Regions from separate parts of the Pannonibacter sp. genome, predicted to be linked through region 3. Evidence: riboswitches for the same ligand, from Rfam matches in the RefSeq annotation. Region 3 holds a riboswitch; each other region holds the start of a gene.

Region 1 (4,975 bases), on a different contig from region 3:
CCGGATAATAGACGCGGCCGATCTTGCCTTCCTTGCGGATCTCGATCTTCGACACGATCGGATGGATCGAGGAGGTCGAGTGATTGATGTAGGAGATCGATCCGGTCGGTGGCACGGCCTGGAGGTTCTGGTTATAGAGCCCGCCAGTCATCACGGCGGCCTTCAGCGCCCGCCAATCATCCTGGGTCGGGATAGGAATGCCGGGATCGGCAAAGAGCTGCGCCACCTTCGATGTCTTCGGCGTCCAGGCCTGATCCGTGTACTTGTCGAAATAGGCACCAGAAGCATATTTCGAGGCCTCAAAGCCCTTGAAGCTGCGCCCCTTTTCCACCGCGAGCCGGTTCGACGCCCGGATGGCGTGATAGGTCACCGTGTAGAAATAAATGTTGGTGAAGTCGACGCCTTCCTCGGAGCCGTAGTGGATGCGCTCGCGGGCGAGATAGCCGTGCAGGTTCATCTGGCCAAGGCCGATGGCGTGGCTGTCCTCGTTGCCCTTGGCGACCGACGGCACGGAGGCGATGTTGCTCATCTCCGACACGGCCGTCAGCGCACGGATCGAGGTCTCGATGGTCTTGCCGAAGTTGGCGCTGTCCATCGTCTTGGCGATGTTCAGCGAACCAAGGTTGCAGGAAATGTCCTTGCCGAGATGGGCATAGGACAGGTCCTCGTTGAAGCGGCTTTCCTCGCTGACCTGCAGGATTTCCGAGCACAGGTTGCTCATCGAGATACGTCCGGCGATCGGGTTGGCCCGGTTCACCGTGTCCTCGAACATCAGGTAGGGATAGCCGCTCTCGAACTGGATCTCGGCTATGATCTGGAAGAACTCGCGCGCCTTGATCTTGGACTTGCGGATCCGCTTGTCCTCCACCATCTCGCGGTACTTTTCCGTCACCGATATCTCGGTGAAGGGAACGCCATAGACCCGCTCGATGTCATGCGGCGAGAACAGGTACATGTCCTCGTTGTTCTTCGCGAGTTCGAACGTGATGTCCGGCACGACAACGCCGAGCGACAGCGTCTTGATGCGGATCTTCTCGTCCGCGTTCTCCCGCTTGGTGTCGAGGAACCGCAGGATGTCCGGGTGGTGCGCGTTGAGATAGACCGCGCCGGCGCCCTGGCGTGCGCCAAGCTGGTTGGCATAGGAGAAGCTGTCTTCCAGCAGTTTCATCACCGGGATGACGCCGGACGACTGGTTCTCGATCTGCTTGATCGGCGCACCGGCCTCACGAATGTTGGTCAGGCTGAGGGCGACGCCGCCGCCGCGCTTGGACAGCTGCAGGGCGGAGTTGATCGACCGGCCGATGGACTCCATGTTGTCCTCGACCCTGAGCAGGAAGCAGGACACCAGTTCGCCGCGCTGCTTCTTGCCGGCGTTGAGGAAAGTCGGCGTCGCCGGCTGGAAGCGGCCGGAAATGATCTCGTCCATCAGATCACGGGCCAGCTGCTCGTCGCCGCGCGCCAGCGTCAGCGCCACCATGCAGACACGGTCCTCGTAGCGCTCCAGGTAGCGCTTCCCGTCGAAGGTCTTCAGCGTGTAGCTGGTGTAATATTTGAACGCGCCGAGGAAGGTCGGGAAGCGGAACTTCCTGTCATAGGCAGCATCGAAAAGGTCGCGGACGAACGCGAAGGAATACTGCGCCAGAACCTCGGGCTCGTAGTATCCTTCGGTCACCAGATAATCGAGCTTCTCCTTGAGGTTGTGGAAGAAGACGGTGTTCTGGTTCACATGGGTGAGGAAATACTGCCGCGCCGCTTCCCGGTCCTTGTCGAGCTGGATCCGGCCGTTCGCATCATAGAGGTTCAGCATCGCGTTGAGCGCGTGATAGTCCAGCTCCTCGACGGGCCGGCCCTTGCGGTCGGCCGTGAGGGGCTGCGCGGCTGCGTCATCCGCTTCCAAGAGTGAGGGCGTGTCTAGCATGTCCAAAACCGTTCCAGTCCCTGGCTGACATTCGCGACATCCTCCGCCGTGCCGAGCAGCTCGAAGCGGTAGAGGAACGGCACCTGGCATTTGGCCGCGATGATGTCGCCGGCGAGCCCGTAGGCCGCGCCGAAATTGGTGTTTCCCGCGGCGATGACGCCGCGGATCAGTGCGCGGTTCCGCTCGTCATTGAGAAAGCGGATCACGGGCTTGGGCACAGCTCCCTTGGACGTACCACCGCCATAGGTTGGGGTGACCAGCACGAAGGGCCGGGTCGCAAGCGGAGCCGGTGCGGCGGCATCCACCGGCAGGCGCAGCGCGTCCTGGCCAAGCTTTTCGACAAAGCGGCGCGTATTTTCCGAGGTGCTGGAGAAATAGACGAGCCCGCTCATCGCTGTGCCTCAGGCAAGTCCGCCGATCAGGTCGGGACGGAACCCGGCCCAGTGCTGTTCCCCGGCGATCACCACCGGAACCTGGCGGTAGCCGAGGCCCGTGACGAGGTCATAGGCCTCCGCGTCTTCGGAAATGTCGACCAGGGTGTAGGTGATGCCCTGGCGCTCCAGCGCACGGGTGGTGGCGTTGCACTGGACGCAGGCGGGCTTGCTGTAGACGGTGACGGTCATGACATGGCTTTCGAAAGGCAAGCCGACAGGGTGCAGCACGGCGTCCGCAGTCGGCTTTGATAGGGAATTGGGATCAGGCAGCCTGAGGCAGGCAGCCCGGGTCACGCATTGCGGCTTGGCCGCCCAGGCGGAAACTGGAACATCGAACTGATCAACATGACTTCACCCCGAAGCACAATTGCAGGGAACCGGGGAAGCAGGCGGCCGGCGTGAGCCGGACGCGCCAGACATGCCCCCTACCGGTCACCCCGCCGGTGGACGTTTCGCTCAAGGCAGGTCTCCTGGCTCACGGGTCATCACGCTGTACCCAGCCTTCCCGGCTTCTTGAGGAAGCCAGTGGCGCGGTTCGGGTATACGCTCGCCGTTCACAGTTGCGGGGGCAGCTGCGGCTTGGCAAGGCTTTGCAGCCCCGCGTTCCGCATTCCCATCTTAGCCGTCGATCCACTCGAATCGACGGAACCTTGAACGCTACATATAGTAGTTCAAATCCGCTTAGCGTCAATAGGTGCTAAAGGTATGGCGTGTAGGAGGCACTGAGCAGGAGCGCTGAACCAATCAGCAGGCTCATTCAACCTGATAGCCGCCAATCAGTTGCCGCAGCCCAAGAAGGCAGCCGGCGCTGATGGCCAGGAGCGTGACAGGCCCGGACCAGGACAGGGTGGCGAACGCGGTGACGCCCTGTCCGACGGAGCAGCCCATGGCAACAACACCGCCGACGCCCATCAGCATGGCTCCGACAATGGCGCGGCCCAGTTCGCGGGGATCTTCACACGCCTCCCACTGGAACAGGCCCCGCACCATTGAGCCAATAAATCCGCCAAGGATCACGCCCACAACGATACCGACCGAGAAGGAGATTCCGCCTGCCGTGGATGTCATGAGGAACAGCAGCGCCCTGCCCACCGGAGCGGTGAAGGACGGACCTTCGACGTCGATTGCACCAAGGCTAGTGTCTGAGAGCCAGGAAGTTCCCGCAAGGCAACCGGCGACAGCAAGACCGGCTGCAATGCCCCAGAACAGCATATGCGGTTCGCGGCGCAAAGGGCCGTAGGACAAGCCCCAGAAACCGAGGCCGCTGGCAATGACGGAAATGACCAGCGCGGGCGGCAGACCGGCATGGGTTTGCAGGTCGTGCAGTATGCCTTGAGGGCCGAGGGCGTCTTCCTGCGGAAACAACGCGATGCGCAGGGGCGCCAGCGGACCCGATAGGGTGACGTAGGCGGCAATGGCGATGACCACGACAATGACCAGGGCGCGAATGTCGCCGCCACCCATCCGGGTGAGGGCGCCAAAACCGCAATTGCCGGACATGGCCATGCCATAGCCGAACATCAGACCGCCGACGATCGAGGCTACCGGGTTCCAGACCAGCTCGTGGTAGAATGTCATCTCAAGATGGACGTAGCCGGCGAGGGCAGCGAATTGCGTTGCCAGAACAGCGACGCCGAGAACGATTCCCCACAGCCGAAGCTTGCGCGCATCCTTGCCGTAGACGGCCATCTCGAGTGCAGAAACCGTACAGAAATTTCCGAGCCGCCCGGCAAGTCCCAGCACGGTTCCGCCGGCCAGGCCAATCAGGGCTGCGAGGAGGCCATAAGGCATGGCATCCATGTTGTTCTCCTCCCGTCCAGTCGCGCATCGGCCCAGTGGGTAACCGGTTCTCCGGCAGGTCTCAGGCCTGCCTGCCGAACAGTTTCGCGAGGACTTCGATCATCGCGCCGACCCGAGGGTCCAGCAGCGAGTAGTAGATCGTTTGTCCGTCGCGCCGCGCACTTACCATCCCCTCGAGCCGGAGGCGTGCGAGTTGCTGGCTGACGACAGCCTGACGCGATGACAGCAGGTTTTCAAGCTCGGTGACACTCTTGGGGCCACTTGAAAGATGGGCGAGTATGGTCAGGCGTCCATCGTGGCCCATCGCCTTCAGAAAGGCAGCAGCCTCGTTCGACTGCTCGACCAGTCCGGAAAGTTCGGATGACGGCGACCGGCCATCAATGTTTTCCTCGACTGCGGACACGTGGCGACCCCGATGCTTGAGCGCCCTAGATAAAACGTCAGCTTCGCACCTGCAACGCAAACCCCGCAGTTTCCCTGTAGAAGTTTTGGTTGCTGCGGCTTGCCGGCCGCTAGTGTTATGGCACCTTCGCCTTTTCGATCAGTTCTGCCAGCATCGGCCAGAAGAAATCTTCGCCAGGGTATCCTTCGATCCGTCCCATCTCCTGCCCGCCGCGAACAAGGACGAAAGTCGGAGTGAAAGCAGGCCGTGAGGCGAGGTGAATACCCTCAGGCAGGGGAGATTGCAGTTGCAGAAGGCGCAGCGGGGCAGCTTTGCCCTCATCGGTGAGTGCGAATTTCGGTCCGATCTCTTCATGCCAGCGCAGGCAGTAAACGCAGCCTGGTTGTTCGAACATCAGCAGTTCCAACCCCTCGGCGTGTG
Region 2 (4,975 bases), on a different contig from region 3:
ACCGTCAGATAGGCATCGAATAGGCTGATCTTCACCGGAGCGCCGGGGCACTTCCATTCATAAGCCGCCCCTTCGATGATCGGGCCGAACCGGATGCCCTGCCAGTGCTCTTCGAAGATCTCGCGCAGCAGGGGCTCGAGCACCTCCTGCGTCGCCGGGATGTCCCAGATCTCCCGGGCGGTCGTGCCGTCGGGGTTGCGGCGCACATCCGTCGGTTCGGGCCCCGCGACGGGCAGAGAAAGGGGCGAGACGTGCGGGTCAGCGGTCATGGTCATATGCGATCTCCTCAGAAGGTGCCCTTGACGCCGACGAAGGCGGTCGTGCCCTGCGTGTTGTAGCCGTAGACCTCCTCGTAGTTCTGGTCTAAGGCGTTCTCGACCCGGCCGTAGAGCGTGAAGTTGTCGTTGAGCTTATAGTCGGCGCCGAGGTTGACGAGGACATAGTCGTCAAGCTTTACGCGTGTCCGCGGCGTGGCGTTCACCCACTCGCTGTCCATCTGTTGCCCGTTGTAGACGGCGTCCACGAACGCGGAGGCCCGGCCGTCGAGGAACGTGTACTGCAGCCCCGCAGAGCCGCTGTGCATCGGCCGGCGCACTTCCTTCTGGCCGTTCGGCTCGCGGGCGTCGAGATAGGTGTAGGACGCGCGACCGGTGAGCCCGTCGAGGATCTCCGCACTGGCCGAGATTTCGACGCCCTGGCGCTTGCTGGTTCCTTGGAGGTTGTAGGGTGTCGAAGCGAAGCCGGGAAGGTACCGCGTCTGGATCTCGTCCGTCAGCCGTTCGCGGAAATAGGTTACGTCGACGGTCAGCCGCTCGTCGAGGAACTTCTGTTCAATGCCGATATCCCAGCCGAAGTTCTCTTCCGGCGTCAGGTTCGGATTGCCGACGAAGCGGGAGGGCTGGAAGCCGAACTGCTCATAAAAGGTCGGATTGGTAACTCCGGTGCCGATCGAGGCGTGCAGCCGGGTGCCGGTCTCCTGATGCAGATAGGCCGCGCTGGCATTGTAGGTAAGGGTGTCCTTGAACTTCTCGTTCCGGTCATAGCGCAAGGCGCCGGACAGGAAGATCCGCTCCATCAGTTCCAGCCGGTATTCCCCGACATAGCCGGACAGGTCGCGCTGCTGCCGGCGGCCCTGGTCAGGACTGCCCGGATAGGCGTTCTTGTAGCTTTCCCGCTCCCACTCGATGGCACCGGTCAGGCTGTGGGCTGCCTGAAGAAAGCTCTCGGTCTGGAAGGCAAGCGTGCCCTGGTAGCTGAGGTGCAGGCGATTGTCGTCATTGCCGTTGCGGTTGTTCGAATTGAGGCCGCGCCGATGCAGGTCGGTGTATTCAACCCTGGCCCGCTGCACGAACAGGTCATCGAACAGGGACCATGTCAGCCCCGCGCCACCATAGACCTCCCGTGTCTTGTTGTGGCTGTAGGTGTCGATCACCTGGCCCTGCGTCGGGCGGTCCGGATAGGCGAAGTCCTGGTCGTCGGTGTCCGACTTGCGGTTGACGAAGCGCAGGTTGGCGTCAAGCACCAGAGTGTCGGTCAGGTCGGCCCGGACCTTGCCGTTCAAGGTCATGTTGCGGTCGCCGTCCTTCTCCTTGCCGTAGTCGGAGATATTGAAGCCATCGGTCCGGCGTAGCGCCGCCGAGAAGGCCCCGTCGATGCGGTCATTGCCGCCCTGGACCAGCAGGTCGGTCAAGACCGTCTTGTCGGTACCGACCTCGCTGCGCCCGGTGACCCGGTAGCCGTTGCGCAGGCCACCCTTGGTGATGATGTGGATCACTCCCGAAGCGGCATTCGAACCGTAGAGCGCACCCTGCGGCCCGCGCAGGACCTCGATCCGGTCGATGTCGGCGACCTGCATGCTGCCAAAATCGAATTCACCGGAAGAGGCTGAGGCGACCTCTACTCCGTCGATGAGCACCAGCACATGGTTGGATTCTGATCCACGCAGGCGGATCTGGGTGAGGCCGCCGAAGGATCCCGTACGGGAAACAGCGACGCCGGGCACCTGGCGCAGCGCATCGGCGACATAGCGGACCTGCGACTTTTCGAGGCTCGCGCCGGTGATCACGGTCGAGGCACGCCCGACCTTTTCCGCCGCAAGTGGCGTGCGGCCAGCGCTGATGACGATCGTGTCCAGTTGTTCCGGTTCGGATGCGGCTGGTGCGGCAAGGGGGAGAGACAGGGCAGGAACAAGACCGCCGGCCAGAAGGCACGGCAGGGCAATGCCGGTGGTGAACCGGTTCTTCATGACAAACACCCGCGTTTGGCGGCGGGCGAGGCCCGCGCCAGCATAAGACGACGCACCGCCTTGCAAGCGGACGCGGTTCAGCGCCCGCCGGAAAGACGGCAAGGTTTGGGTGTCACCTCAACGGGAAACCGCGCCTCGACACACCCCGTATCGAAGGCCGGGTGACTGAGCGCGGCAGGTCTCCTGGCTCACGGGTCGCCGTGTGTGTCCGCCTTCCCGGGATCGGGCCTTGGGCCTCCCAGTGGCATGAGTGGACACGCACTCTCCGTTCACAGTTGCGGGGGCAGCCACGGTTTCGGTCCCTGTTGGGTACGCCTCACCGTGTTCCCTTTTCATCCGTCCACCGACGGAACCACGTTCGCAGCGCAACATGCAGGTCGCTTGTGCCGCCTGTCAAGGTTGCACGCGGCGGGTCCCCCTAAAGAATGGGACGCAAGGCCTATTAATACTTGATTTTAAAACTCATAAATTTTAGACAAGACCTCGAAAGGGGCGTTAGCCAACAGCCAGGCCCGCAGTTACATGAGAGAGCAAGATCATGCGCATTGCAGGCGTTCTGCTGCTTGGCCTTCTGGCCACGGCGGCCCAGGCTGAACCGATTGTCATCACCGATCATGAAGGCCGCACGGTGGAGCTTGCGGCGCCAGCTGGCCGCATCGCCTCCATTCCGATCCCGATGGCCTCGACCTTGATCGCCATTGACGGCGCGACCTCGAAGCTGGTCGGCATGAACCCGACCGCCAAGTCGGCCATCGTTGAAGGGATCCTCGGCACGATCTTCCCCGAGGCCAAGGACATTCCGTCCGACATCACCGCGCCGAACTTCATTCCGAACGTTGAGGAACTCGCCGCCACGCGGCCTGACCTCGTCATCCAGTGGGCAGGGCGTGGCAAGGACTATGTCGATCCGATCACCAATGCCGGCCTCACCGCGATGCTGATCTCCTATGGCACCGAGGCCAAGACACGGGAATACATGTCGATGGCCGCAACGGCGATGGGCAAACCGGAGCGGATCGCTGAGTTGATCGAGTGGCGCTCCAGGGTTGAGGCCGATCTTGCCGCAAAGTCCAAGGCAATTCCGGCCGACAAGAAGCCGAAGGTGCTCTACCTGCTGCGAGCACAGGAAGGCCTGACCGCGTCGGGCACCAAGGGCAACTACAATGCCTGGTACATCGAGCTGGCCGGTGGCCAGAACGCATCGGCGACTGTCGAGGGCAATGGCGTTACCATCAGCCCGGAGCAGATTGCCGAGTGGAACCCGGACGTGATCCTGCTCAACAGCTTCGAGGCCAAGCTCGGGTTGGAGCGGATTGCCAATGACCCGATCCTGTCGCTGACCAAGGCGGCCCAGTCGGGCAGCGTCTACAAGCTGCCGCTTGGCGGCTACCGCTGGGATCCACCGAGCCAGGAGAGCCCGCTGACCTGGATGTGGCTCGCCAACCTGCTGCACCCGGATGTCTTCTCCTATGACCTGCGCGCCGAGATGAAGACCGCCTACAAGCTGCTTTACGGCCATGACCTTACGGACGACGAAATTGACGGCATCCTGTGGATGGACATGCAGGGTGGACAGACCAACTATTCCGCCTTTGCGCGCAAGGGATGACTGTCGCTCTTGACCACAAGGCGCTGCCTGCCGCTTCCATGCGGCGGGCAGGGATTTTTTCGGCGCTGGTGCTGCTGCTGCTTGCTGCCATGATCCACGCCATTTCTGCCGGGCGCTTTTCCGTTGCACCTATGGAGATCCTGGCGATCCTGTCCCGCGCTGCGGTCGATGGCGTTGGCACAGAGATGGCCGACCGGATCGTGGCTCTGGTGCGTCTGCCCCGCGTGCTGCTGGCAGCTTTGAGCGGGGCAGCCTTGGCCGTCGGCGGCGCAGCTCTGCAAGGCGTCTTCCGCAATCCCCTCGTCAGCCCGCAGGTGCTCGGCATCAGCCAGGGCGCCGCCTTTGGCGGAGCGCTCGCCATCCTGATCGGAATTTCCGGCGTGATGCTCCTTGGCATGGCCTTTGCGGGAGGGCTTGCGGCGCTGGTCATGGTCGGCTTGCTGGCGCGCATCGATGGCCGCACCGAGGTCATTACCGTCATTCTGTCCGGCATGGTCATCGGCGCCCTGTTTGCGGCATTGGTCTCCATCGTCCAGTTCGTGGCCGATCCGAACACCTCCCTGCCGGCCATCGTCTACTGGCTGATGGGATCCTTCTCCACCGCCACCTGGGCCCGGCTCAGCCTTGCCGTGCCCGGCTTGACGCTCGGTCTCTTCGTCGTCTGGCTGTTGCGCTATCGCATCAACCTTCTGGCGCTTGAGGAGCAGGAAGCGCGCAGCCTCGGGGTTCGCCCGGACAAGGAGCGCTGGCTTGTGTTCATCGCCATCGCGCTGATGACAGGAACATCCGTCGCCGTCGCCGGCATTGTCGGCTGGATCGGTCTGGTCGTCCCGCATGCCGCACGCATCATCGTTGGCGAGGATCACCGCGTGCTCATTCCCGCTTCGGCGCTTCTGGGGGCGGCCTATCTCGTCTTCGTCGATACGCTCGCGCGCTCGCTCACCAGTGCGGAAATACCCTTGGGCGTGCTGACTGCGCTGATTGGTGCGCCGGTCTTCGCCTTGCTCCTTCGCCGCCATTTCAGACAGGTGAACCGGCCATGATCGGATTGGACAACGCCGCCGTCGTATTTTCGGGGCGCACGCTCTTCCAGCGCATGTCCTTTACCGTGGACACCGGCC
Region 3 (4,975 bases):
TCACCGGCTCGACCCGTGTCGGCCGGATCATCGCGGAAATGTGCGGCCGCAACCTCAAGCCGGCCCTGCTGGAGCTGGGCGGCAAGGCGCCGTTCCTGGTGCTCGACGACGCCGACCTCGACGCCGCCGTCGATGCGGCAGCCTTCGGCGCCTACATGAACCAGGGCCAGATCTGCATGTCGACCGAACGCATCATCGTCGATGAAAAAATCGCCGATGCCTTCATCGCCAAGCTGACGGCCAAGGCCCGGTCGCTCAAGGCCGGCGATCCGCGCGAGGGCAAGACCCCGCTCGGCGCGGTGGTCGATGCCCATGCGGCGCGGCGCATCCAGGATCTCATCAAGGACGCCACCGCCAAGGGCGCGGTGCTGGCCGCCGGCGGCGGCGTGCAGGGCGCAGTGATGGAGGCCACGCTCCTGGACCGGGTCAACCCGACCATGCACATCTACGGCCAGGAAAGCTTCGGGCCCGTGGCGGTTGTCGTGCGTGTCGATGGCATCGACGAGGCGGTGCGCATCGCCAATGACACCGAATACGGCCTCTCGGCCGCCGTGTTCGGCCGTGACATCACCCGCGCCATGCAGGTCGCCCGCCGCATCGAATCCGGCATCTGCCACATCAACGGTCCGACCGTGCATGACGAGGCGCAGATGCCCTTCGGCGGCGTCAAGGACAGCGGCTACGGCCGCTTCGGCGGCAAGGCAGGCATTGCCGAGTTCACCGAACTGCGCTGGATCACCATCCAGGACGGCCCGATCCACTACCCGTTCTGACGCACTGGCAAAAGGGGAGGGGAGCGGCCTCTCCGGTCCCCCTCGTGGGGCAGGGCTATCGCATATGAAGTTAGATGCTCTTCGTGGCCTGTCAGCCCCCCTCCCCCTCGTGGGGAGGGGTGAGGGGTGGGGGGCACGGGAGGCCGTCAGATCACAAAGCGTCTGAAGTACGACTGGTCAGGAACGTGAAACCTGGATTTTAGTCCGCTCCCCCCACCCCCAAGCCCCTCCCCACGAGGGGGAGGGGAGCTGAGACGCCGCGAAAGCTGTCTGGCCACATATGCGACAGCCCTGCCTTCGTTTCGGAGGGGAGCCGAGAGCCTTCTTCAAGGTTGCATCCCACCCCACCCCCAGATCCCAACTGCCCAACACCCCGGGAGAATAAAAATGAAACTGAACCAGAAGACCGCCATCATCACAGGCGGCGCCGGCAGTCTTGGGCTCGCAACGGCCCGCCTGTTCCTTGAGGAGGGAGCCAGAGTGGTTCTGGTCGATCTCTCGCAGGAAGCCCTTGAAACCGCACGGGCGAGCCTTCCGGCCGGCGACGTTCTGACAGTTGCCGCCGACGTCGGCTCGGAAGCGGCGACGAAGGCCTACATCGACGCGGCGGTTGCAGCCTTTGGTCCCATCGACATCTTCTTTTCCAATGCCGGCAATTTCGGCGAGGTCCGGCCGATCGCCGGCTATGCGCTGGACGTGTTCGAATCCGTCCAGCGGGTCCACGTCACTGGCGCATTCCTTGGCGCCAAATACGCCACGCCAAAGATGCGCGACGGCGGCAGCTTCATCATCACCTCGTCGGTTGCCGCCACCCGCGGTGATCCGGGCGTCTATGCCTATATCACCGCCAAGCATGCCCAGATCGGGCTGATGCGGTGCCTCGCAAAGGAACTGGCTCCGCGCCGGATCCGGGTCAACTCCGTCCACCCTGGCCCCCTCGACAACGGGTTCCAGCATGCGGTCGAAGCCGGTCTCAGCCGGGAGCTGGGGATTGATGGAACGGCCATGTTCAACTCCCTCATCCCGCTCGGCCGCCATGGCCTGCCGGAGGAAGTGGCGCGCTCGGTGCTCTATCTTGCCAGCGACGACAGCAGCTTCACTACCGGAGCGATGCTGATGGTCGACGGCGGCATGAGCGTCTGATCAGGGTGAGAAAATGATGGCCAAGGCCGCCGGAGTACCTTCGGGTACGCTGTAGCCGGCCCGTTATGTCTTGCGGTGCGGGGCAGCTACAAAAAAATGTCGCGAATTGTCGGTCCTGGACAGCCAATTGTCCGGGATTGACATTGTTTTGTCTGGCTGGCTTTCTGGGGAAGAAAGATGGCTCCGCGAGCAGGACTCGAACCTGCGACCATTCGATTAACAGTCGAACGCTCTACCAACTGAGCTATCGCGGATCACCGTCAAAGGCCCTGAAGCAGGGCGCCGTGGTGAACGACCGGGTGGGTCGTTGTCGGTGGCGAGCGTATAACAAACGCTCTCCCCCTTTGCCAAGCCCTTTCTTGAAGAAACTTTTCCACAGGCTGTATAGTCGCGGAATTCCGCGAAAAATCAGAAGCTTGTGCGCCCATGCCATAGCTGGCGCGGACCCTTTGCCGGCGAATCCCGACCCGAATGTCCGCCGACCCCGGTCCGGTGGTGTCGCTTTCCGGCCAGCCCCATGCCGCTTTGTCCGCCCGCCCGCCAAAGGGCGTCCTTGTTCCCATCCTCCCGAAGGGTTAGAACAATCCTGTCAGGTTCCCTGTCGGGCCAAGCCCTAAGGGATGAAACGGGAATGCGGTGGCGAGCGACTCACTTCGAGGCTCCGAATCCGCAGCTGCCCCCGCAACTGTCAGCGGCGAGCCCTGCCGCACACAGCCACTGGATGCAAGTCCGGGAAGGCGTGGCATGGGCTGCGACCCGCGAGCCAGGAGACCGGCCTGCCGCACTGCAACCCCTCGCCGTCGGGTGGACGGAATGGAGCCTTGAAAATGAACATGAATTTCCGCGCATGTTGCCGCCTTGGCAGCAAGGTATTTGCCGTTTCGATCCCGGCGCTTCTGGTCGCTGGTCCGGCCAGTGCTCATCACATGATGGATGGCGAGATGCCGCAGACCTTCGTCCAGGGCCTCCTGTCCGGGCTGGGTCATCCGGTGATCGGCTTCGATCATCTCGCCTTCATCATCGCCGTCGGCCTTGCCGCCGGTCTCGTCGGCCGCAGCCTCGTCCTGCCGGCCGCCTTTGTTCTCGCCACCATCGCCGGCGTTCTGGTGCATATGGCGGCTTTTGACCTGCCGCTGGCAGAACTTGTGATCGCGCTCTCGGTTGTCATCGCCGGGGGGCTTATTGTCTCTGAAACCGAGCTTCCGGCTGGCGCCTGGGCTGTTCTGTTCGCAATTGCCGGGCTTTTCCACGGCTACGCCTATGGCGAGTCCATCATCGGCGCCGAGCCGGCACCGCTTTACGCCTATTTCATCGGCTTTGCTGTCATCCAGTTTGCCATCGCAAGCCTCGCCATGATGCTGACCAACCCGAAGACGGCAGCCGTTTCGACCCCGGTGACGGCGCGACTGGTTGCCGCCGGCATTGTTGGTGTCGGCTTCAGTGCCGTCGGTTCGCAGCTGTTCGGCTGAGATCCCGTGCAATCTGAAGGGCTTGAGCCCGCGCGGTCGGTGCTGGTCACCGGCGGCGCCCGGTCCGGCAAGAGTGGTTTTGCAGAGCAGCTGGCGCTGAAAGCCGGGCGTTGCCCGATCTATGTCGCCACGTCCGCCGCCTGGGACAAGGAGATGGCCGACCGCATCGGCCATCACAAGGCCCGGCGCGACGAACGCTGGACGACGGTCGAGGAACAACTGGATCTGGTCGGCACGATCACCCTGCACTGCGGCCCCGAACGGATCGTGCTCGTCGACTGCCTGACCCTCTGGCTCACCAACCTGATGCTGGCCGACCGGGACCTTGCCACGGATACCGCAAGCCTTGCTGCTGCAATTCCCGATCTCGCTGGCCCCGTCATCTTCGTGACCAACGAAGTCGGCCTCGGCATCGTGCCTGACAATGCCATGGCGCGCGCGTTTCGCGACGCGCAGGGCCGCCTCAACCAGGAGCTTGCCCGGGTCTGCGACCGCGTCGTGCTGGTCGCTTGCGGGCTGCCGCTGCTCCTCAAACCCAATTCCTGTCCGGATATCCAGTTATGACCACCGTGCTCACTCAAGGCGGCAAGATCCCCGCCACCATCGTCACCGGCTTCCTCGGTGCCGGCAAGACGACGCTGATCCGCAACCTGCTGCTCAATGCGGGCGGCCGCCGCATCGCGCTCATCGTCAACGAGTTCGGCGACATGGGCTTCGACGGCTCGCTGCTGGACGGCTGCGTCGACCCCACCTGCAGCGCCGACGATGTGGTCGAGCTGACCAACGGCTGCATCTGCTGCACCGTGGCCGACGACTTCCTGCCGACCATGGAAATGCTGCTGGCGCGCGAGACGCCGCCCGATCACATCGTCATCGAGACTTCGGGCCTCGCATTGCCGCAGCCGCTGGTGCGCGCCTTCTCCTGGCCGAGCGTCAGGACCCGCGTGACGGTGGACGGTGTCATCACCGTGCTGGACGCCGCCGCCCTGGCGGAAGGCCGCATCGCGCTCGACGAGGAGGCGCTGGCGGCGCAGCGTGCCGCCGATGCCTCGCTCGACCATGACAATCCGGTCGAGGAGCTGTTCCACGACCAGCTCGCCTGCGCCGATCTCGTCGTGCTGAACAAGGCCGATCTGGTGGACGCGGACCAGCTGGCCCATATCCGCGAGCACATCACCGAGGATGTCCGGTCCGGCGTCGAGATCATTCATGCGGAGAAGGGCAACCTGCCGGTTGACGTGCTGCTCGGCCGCGCGGCCGCCGCCGAGGACGATCTGGCCGCGCGCCGGGCGCATCATCATCACCATCACGACCATGACGATGATGACCACGATCATGATCACGACGACGATCATGAGGACGACGATCATGATCATCATCACCACGATGACTTCGAGAGCCATGTGGTGCCGGTCGCGGCCTTCGCCAGCCTGAAGGATCTGGAGCAGGCCGTCGCCCGCGCGATGGCGCTGCCCGGCGTGCTGCGCATCAAGGGAGCTGCATCGGTGACGGGCAAGGCGGCGCCGGCGCTGGTGCAGGCGGTCGGCCCACGCGTCGAGACCTGGTTCGCCGCCGCGGCCAGGATGCCCG
Region 4 (4,975 bases), on a different contig from region 3:
TCCACCGATCCGGGCAGCAGTTTCGAGGCGACAATGCCTGCAACATCGCCGAGGGGGACCGAAATGGCCCCCACGGCGACGGCGGTCAGGATGGCCATGACGAGGAGACCGAGGCCGGCTATTCCGGCGAGCAGCACCGGCCAGAGCCGGTGCTGGACGTCAGATTCGGCTTGTGCGGCTTCAGTTTCCAGCGAAACCGTCAACGAGCTTCTCCACGGCGCGGATGTTGCGGGGGCCGGGCGTTGCCTCGACATATTCGAGCACCACGAAGCGGTTGTTCTTCACGGCGTCGACATTGGCGAAGGCCGGGTTGGCCTTGAGGAAGGCGATCTTCTGCTCGGCGGTGACATTGCCGTAATTCACGATCACGATCACTTCCGGGTTGCGGTCGACCACCGGCTCCCAGGCGACGGTGGCCCAGCTCTTGTCCAGGTCGTCCATGATGTTCTTGCCGCCGGCCGCCTCGATCAGCGCGGTCGGCATGGCGTAGCGACCGGAGGTGAAGGGGGTATCCTCGCCGCTGTCATAGACGAAGACGCGCAAGGGATTGGACTTGTCGACCTTGGCGGTTGCCTCGGCCAGCTTTGCCTCGTAGCCGGCGACCAGCACCTTTGCCTTGTCCTCGACGCCGAAGATGCGGCCGAGGTTGATCAGGTCGTTGTACATGTCGGCCATGGAGATCTTCTCCTTCGGGCCGATGTGGATGCAGCTTTCGGTCAGTTCATAGACCTGGATGCCGAAGGGGGCGAGGGTTTCGGGCGTGACCTCGCCGCCGACCTTCATGCCGTAGTTCCAGCCGGCGAAATAGAAGTCGGCCTCGGCGCCGAGCAGCACTTCCTTGGTCGGGTATTTTTCGGACAGTTCGGGCAGTTCCTTGACGTCCTTGCGCATCTCCTCGTCCAGCGTCTTCCAGCCGGAGACGCCGGTGTAGCCGGCCATGCGGTCGGCGAGGCCAAGGACCAGCATCATCTCGGTGAGGTTGACGTCGTTGGAAATGGCGCGCTTCGGGGCGGCCTCGAAGGTCACGTCGCGGTTGCAGCTCTTCACGGTCACCGGATAGGCCGCGGCGGCCACGGTGGAGAGCAGGAAGGCGGCAAGAGCAAGTTTCAGACGCATGTCAGGGGGTCTCTCTGGTCAAAGGTGAAAGGAAAAGCGGGGGTGTTGCCCGCTGAGGTCGATCCGCGAGCGCACGGAAAAGGCGCCCGCGATGTGGGTTTCGGTGAAGACCTCGGCCGGGGTGCCCTCGGTGAGGACGCGGCCACCGGCGAGCAGCAGCACCCGGTCGGCGTATTCGGCGGCGAGGGTCAGGTCGTGCAGGGTGGTGATCACCGTGAGGCCAAGGCCTCGCAGCAGCGCCATCAGCTCGAGCTGGTGGCGGATGTCGAGGTGGTTGGTCGGCTCGTCGAGGATCAGCAGCTTGGGCGCCTGGGCCAGCGCCCGGGCCACCATCACGCGCTGGCGCTCACCGCCCGACAGGGTGCCGAAGGGGCGTTCGGCCAGGGGGTTGAGATGCAGGCGGCCAAGCGCATGGGCAATCGCATCGCGGTCGGCCGAGCCGGCCGCGCTGAGACCGCGCTGATGCGGCAGGCGCCCGAGCGCCACGATCTGGCGCACGGTCAGGGCAAAGTCCGTCGGCTGCTCCTGCAGCACGGCGGCGATCCGGCAGGCGACATCCCGGGCGCCCAGGCTCCAGATGTCGGTGCCTTCCAGCCGGACATGGCCAGCGCGGGGGCGATGGAAGCGATAGAGCAGCCGCAGCAGTGACGACTTGCCGGCTCCGTTGGCACCGCAGATCGCCAGCACCTCGCCCTGGTTGAGCGTCAGGCTGATGTCGGCCAGGAGGTCAGGCCGGCCGCGCGGTCCCCAGCAGAGGCCTTCCGCCTCGAAAAAGGGCGCGCTCATGTGCAGGCATCGGCATCCGGGGGCAGCACCCGGCCGGAGGCGGGAATGCGCGCAAGGGCGGTCCGTGCCAGCTTGCCGGGCCGCTCCGAGGCCTTGCACCAGCCGTCGGGCAGCTCCTCGTATTGGCGGGCAAAGCGGGCAATGTCCTCGGCATCGGCGAGGTCCATGTCACCGAAGAGCCAGGTGGTCTTGTCCTGCGACTGGAGGGCGATGGCGCAGGGGCGGCCGCAGGCGGCCATGCACTCGATGCCGCCGACGCGCCAGGCGGCATCGCCGGCCATCTGGGCCGAAAGCTCTGCCAGCAGGGCCTTGCCGGGACGGTCTTCACTGCCGCGCGGGCGGCAGGTCACGCAGACCACAAGCTCGTGCATTGCCTCGGTGGACAAGGTCCGCTCGCCGCCAACAATAGGGGAATGGGCCGTAACCGGCCGCTGAATGGTCACCGTTTTACTCCTTCCGGGGCACCCCGCCCGGTGGCTGTTGTGGGTCGGTGATGGCAGGTCTCCTGACTTGCGGGTCGTCGCCTTGCCCTGCCTTCCCATCCCGTGCCGGTTATGTGGCACATGGGACAGTGGCTGTCTGGGGTCGGCTCGCCGCCTACAGTTGCGGGGGCAGTCACGGACTTGGCGCCTGTTGGCTACACCGTACCGTGTTCCCTTTTCACCCGGCAAAGCGCTTGTTCGCCGGGAACCATCACGGCGAATGATCAGGGCAGGGGCGTGTGTTGTCAAGGCAATGCCACCGGGTTGGGACGAGACCACCCGGTGTTTATATGTAATGTAATTACGTTACAAGTGCGAGCTGCCTATCCGGCGTCCATCACGATGGAGAAATGCGGCGTGCCGGACCAGCGCAAAGTCCAGCTGGCACCGGGCCTCACGTTCTGGATGATCCCGGGATCGAAAGCGACGAAGCAGCGGCCGCCGGGCTGGCGCACGGAGGGATAAAGCAAGCCGCGATGTCCCTGACGGCGCAGATCGGCCGCCAGCGCCTGGCCAGTCGGATAGCCAGTTGAAGGATCCGCCGCCAGTGCCGGGTGATCCGGCGTGTTCGTCAGGTCCGGGAAGTCGCCGATGAAGTCGGCGAGGAGTTCCACATAGGCGGCCTCGTCATGGAAATGGCCGATATAGGAGAGTTCCCGCGTGCGGTGAAACCCAACCTCGGCAGCGGAAGTCATTGAATCATAGGCGCAGTACCACGCGCCGCGGTCGCCGCCGTTGAAGCGGTTGCCGGTCGGCCGCGTGTAGACAAAAGCGGCGTTGATATGGGTCTCACCATAGAGGGCGAGGTCGGCCTTGCGGCGGAGGAACGCCAGTTCCCGCCTGTCGATGCCGGGGCTGCCCTCCCGCTCGGCCTTCAGCCGCGCGTTGGTCAGGCCTTCCAACTCGGCCAGGATCTCCGCTTCCCGGTCGCTGTCGACAAGGCCGCGCAGCACGGGTGGCTTGTGGTGTGTCTTCGAGATCAGCCGGATCAGGGCGCGGTCGGCGATCGCGGTCAGCTTCACGCGCCACCTCGCAGGGCATCGAGATAGGTCCGGACGCTGAGGATTTTCGGCAGGCCGCCGTCGATCATTGCGTCGACCGGGCGCTGGCCGTCGAACTCCGGCCCGCTGTTGGGCAGTCTGATCCAGCGGTCGGCAAGATCCGGGCTGAAGTAAAGCTGCAGCGACTTGTAGATGCCGATGAGGGCACTGAGGCGCAACAACTGGTCGCGGGTCAGTTCGCCCCGGAAGCTCGCGGATTTGGCGCGTTTCCAGGAAGAGTCTGACATGTCACAGAGACCTGCGGCCTCGCGAACCGTCAACGACCAGGCGTCGGCGATGCGGCTGTAGGCCTTGAGGCCGACGGCCTGACGGTCGTCGACGGGCCGGGGCTTGAGAGCAGCTTCCATTTGGTCACCGTGCCAATGCGGTTCAATACGCTCAAGATAGATCATGTGGACCAAAATACAAGGTCATATGATCTGGATTACAGATCCCGAAGCACCTCGCTGGCCCGGACGGCGGCGGAGGCGCGGTTCTCGACGCCGAGTTTGACGTAGATCTGCTCGAGGTGCTTGTTCACCGTGCGTGGGCTGAGGCCGAGAATGTCGCCGATGTCCTTGTTGGACTTGCCGCGCGAGATCCAGGTCAGGACGTCCGCCTCGCGCGGGGTGAGACCGAAGCGCTGGCGCAGGGCGTCGGTCTGGCCGGGGTGGCTGGCGCTGGTTAGACGGAACAGGTGCTCGTCGGCAGTGATTGAACCGATGGGGGCGAACTCGAACTGGCCAGCGGCCCCAAGATCGAGCACCAGCGGGTCGGGCCGCCCCGTCGCCTGTCGGCTGGCGGCGGCGATCCAGCCGGCCAGACCGGCGCGAACGCGGTCCAACGCGGTTTCACCCGCAGCGCCGTTGCCCCGGTCCAGCGCTTCGAGAACCTGGCTGGTCTGCGGTGTCGACCACTTGATGCTGCCGTCTGCGCCGACGGCGATCAGGTGCCGGCCTGCGGCATCCAGCGCAATGCGGGCGCTCTGGACCTGGCGCGCATTGGCAAGGTGAACCCGGATGCGGGCCTGCAGCTCGTCGAGATTGATCGGCTTGGTGAGAAAGTCGACACCGCCGCTTTCCAGCGCATGAACCACATGCTCGGTCTCGCTGAGGCCGGTCATGAAGATCACCGGCACATGCTCCAGCCCGCGCCGGGCCTTGAGCAGGCGGCAGGTCTCGAAGCCGTCGGGTGCGGGCATCACCGCGTCCATCAGCACCATGTCCGGCGTGATGCGGTCGCAGATGGCCAGCGCGGCGGTGCCGGAGGTGGCGACCAGAACCGTGACGCCGGACGTCTCCAGTGCCTTCGTCAGGAAGCCGAGGGTCTCGGGGGAATCATCCACCACGAGGACGATGTCGCGCGAGGCGGCGGGGGAACCGACGGCGTCAGTCATGGGGGGCTGTGTCCTCAAGGATCTTGCGATAGCCGGCAAAGTCGAACTGTTCGATGCTTGTGCGAAGACGGGCGATGAGAGCGCCATCCGCGCCCGCGCCGTCCAACTCGCTGAGCTTGGCCTCGATGCCATGGACATAGCCGATGTCGCCGAGG

The links. Region 3 has a riboswitch for cobalamin ahead of ACTIFE_RS08540 (HupE/UreJ family protein). Riboswitches for the same ligand answer to the same signal wherever they lie in the genome.
Positions count from the first base shown of each region.
Region 1: linked by a shared signal. The riboswitch ahead of nrdH (glutaredoxin-like protein NrdH) and the one ahead of ACTIFE_RS08540 (HupE/UreJ family protein) in region 3 are both predicted to bind cobalamin.
Region 2: linked by a shared signal. The riboswitch ahead of ACTIFE_RS15310 (TonB-dependent receptor plug domain-containing protein) and the one ahead of ACTIFE_RS08540 (HupE/UreJ family protein) in region 3 are both predicted to bind cobalamin.
Region 4: linked by a shared signal. The riboswitch ahead of ACTIFE_RS12910 (DUF1636 family protein) and the one ahead of ACTIFE_RS08540 (HupE/UreJ family protein) in region 3 are both predicted to bind cobalamin.

Region 1 is NZ_JBHYDX010000021.1:6,555-11,529, forward strand. It holds gene nrdE (class 1b ribonucleoside-diphosphate reductase subunit alpha) at 1-1,918, opposite strand, end outside; gene nrdI (class Ib ribonucleoside-diphosphate reductase assembly flavoprotein NrdI) at 1,912-2,310, opposite strand; gene nrdH (glutaredoxin-like protein NrdH) at 2,320-2,541, opposite strand; cobalamin riboswitch at 2,796-3,020, opposite strand; gene ACTIFE_RS14890 (YeeE/YedE family protein) at 3,106-4,152, opposite strand; gene ACTIFE_RS14895 (ArsR/SmtB family transcription factor) at 4,214-4,555, opposite strand; gene ACTIFE_RS14900 (hypothetical protein) at 4,671-4,975, opposite strand, start outside.
Region 2 is NZ_JBHYDX010000022.1:14,980-19,954, reverse strand. It holds gene ACTIFE_RS15315 (DUF7676 family protein) at 1-275, opposite strand, end outside; gene ACTIFE_RS15310 (TonB-dependent receptor plug domain-containing protein) at 287-2,245, opposite strand; cobalamin riboswitch at 2,402-2,617, opposite strand; gene ACTIFE_RS15305 (ABC transporter substrate-binding protein) at 2,784-3,854, shown strand; gene ACTIFE_RS15300 (FecCD family ABC transporter permease) at 3,851-4,897, shown strand; gene ACTIFE_RS15295 (ABC transporter ATP-binding protein) at 4,894-4,975, shown strand, end outside.
Region 3 is NZ_JBHYDX010000009.1:117,538-122,512, reverse strand. It holds gene ACTIFE_RS08555 (aldehyde dehydrogenase) at 1-773, shown strand, start outside; gene ACTIFE_RS08550 (SDR family NAD(P)-dependent oxidoreductase) at 1,161-1,916, shown strand; tRNA gene ACTIFE_RS08545 (tRNA-Asn) at 2,095-2,170, opposite strand; cobalamin riboswitch at 2,491-2,710, shown strand; gene ACTIFE_RS08540 (HupE/UreJ family protein) at 2,744-3,385, shown strand; gene cobU (bifunctional adenosylcobinamide kinase/adenosylcobinamide-phosphate guanylyltransferase) at 3,392-3,949, shown strand; gene cobW (cobalamin biosynthesis protein CobW) at 3,946-4,975, shown strand, end outside.
Region 4 is NZ_JBHYDX010000016.1:113,258-118,232, forward strand. It holds gene ACTIFE_RS12895 (FecCD family ABC transporter permease) at 1-203, opposite strand, end outside; gene ACTIFE_RS12900 (ABC transporter substrate-binding protein) at 181-1,116, opposite strand; gene ACTIFE_RS12905 (ABC transporter ATP-binding protein) at 1,135-1,902, opposite strand; gene ACTIFE_RS12910 (DUF1636 family protein) at 1,899-2,345, opposite strand; cobalamin riboswitch at 2,381-2,612, opposite strand; gene ACTIFE_RS12915 (RES family NAD+ phosphorylase) at 2,708-3,406, opposite strand; gene ACTIFE_RS12920 (MbcA/ParS/Xre antitoxin family protein) at 3,403-3,792, opposite strand; gene ACTIFE_RS12925 (response regulator) at 3,870-4,820, opposite strand; gene ACTIFE_RS12930 (hybrid sensor histidine kinase/response regulator) at 4,813-4,975, opposite strand, start outside.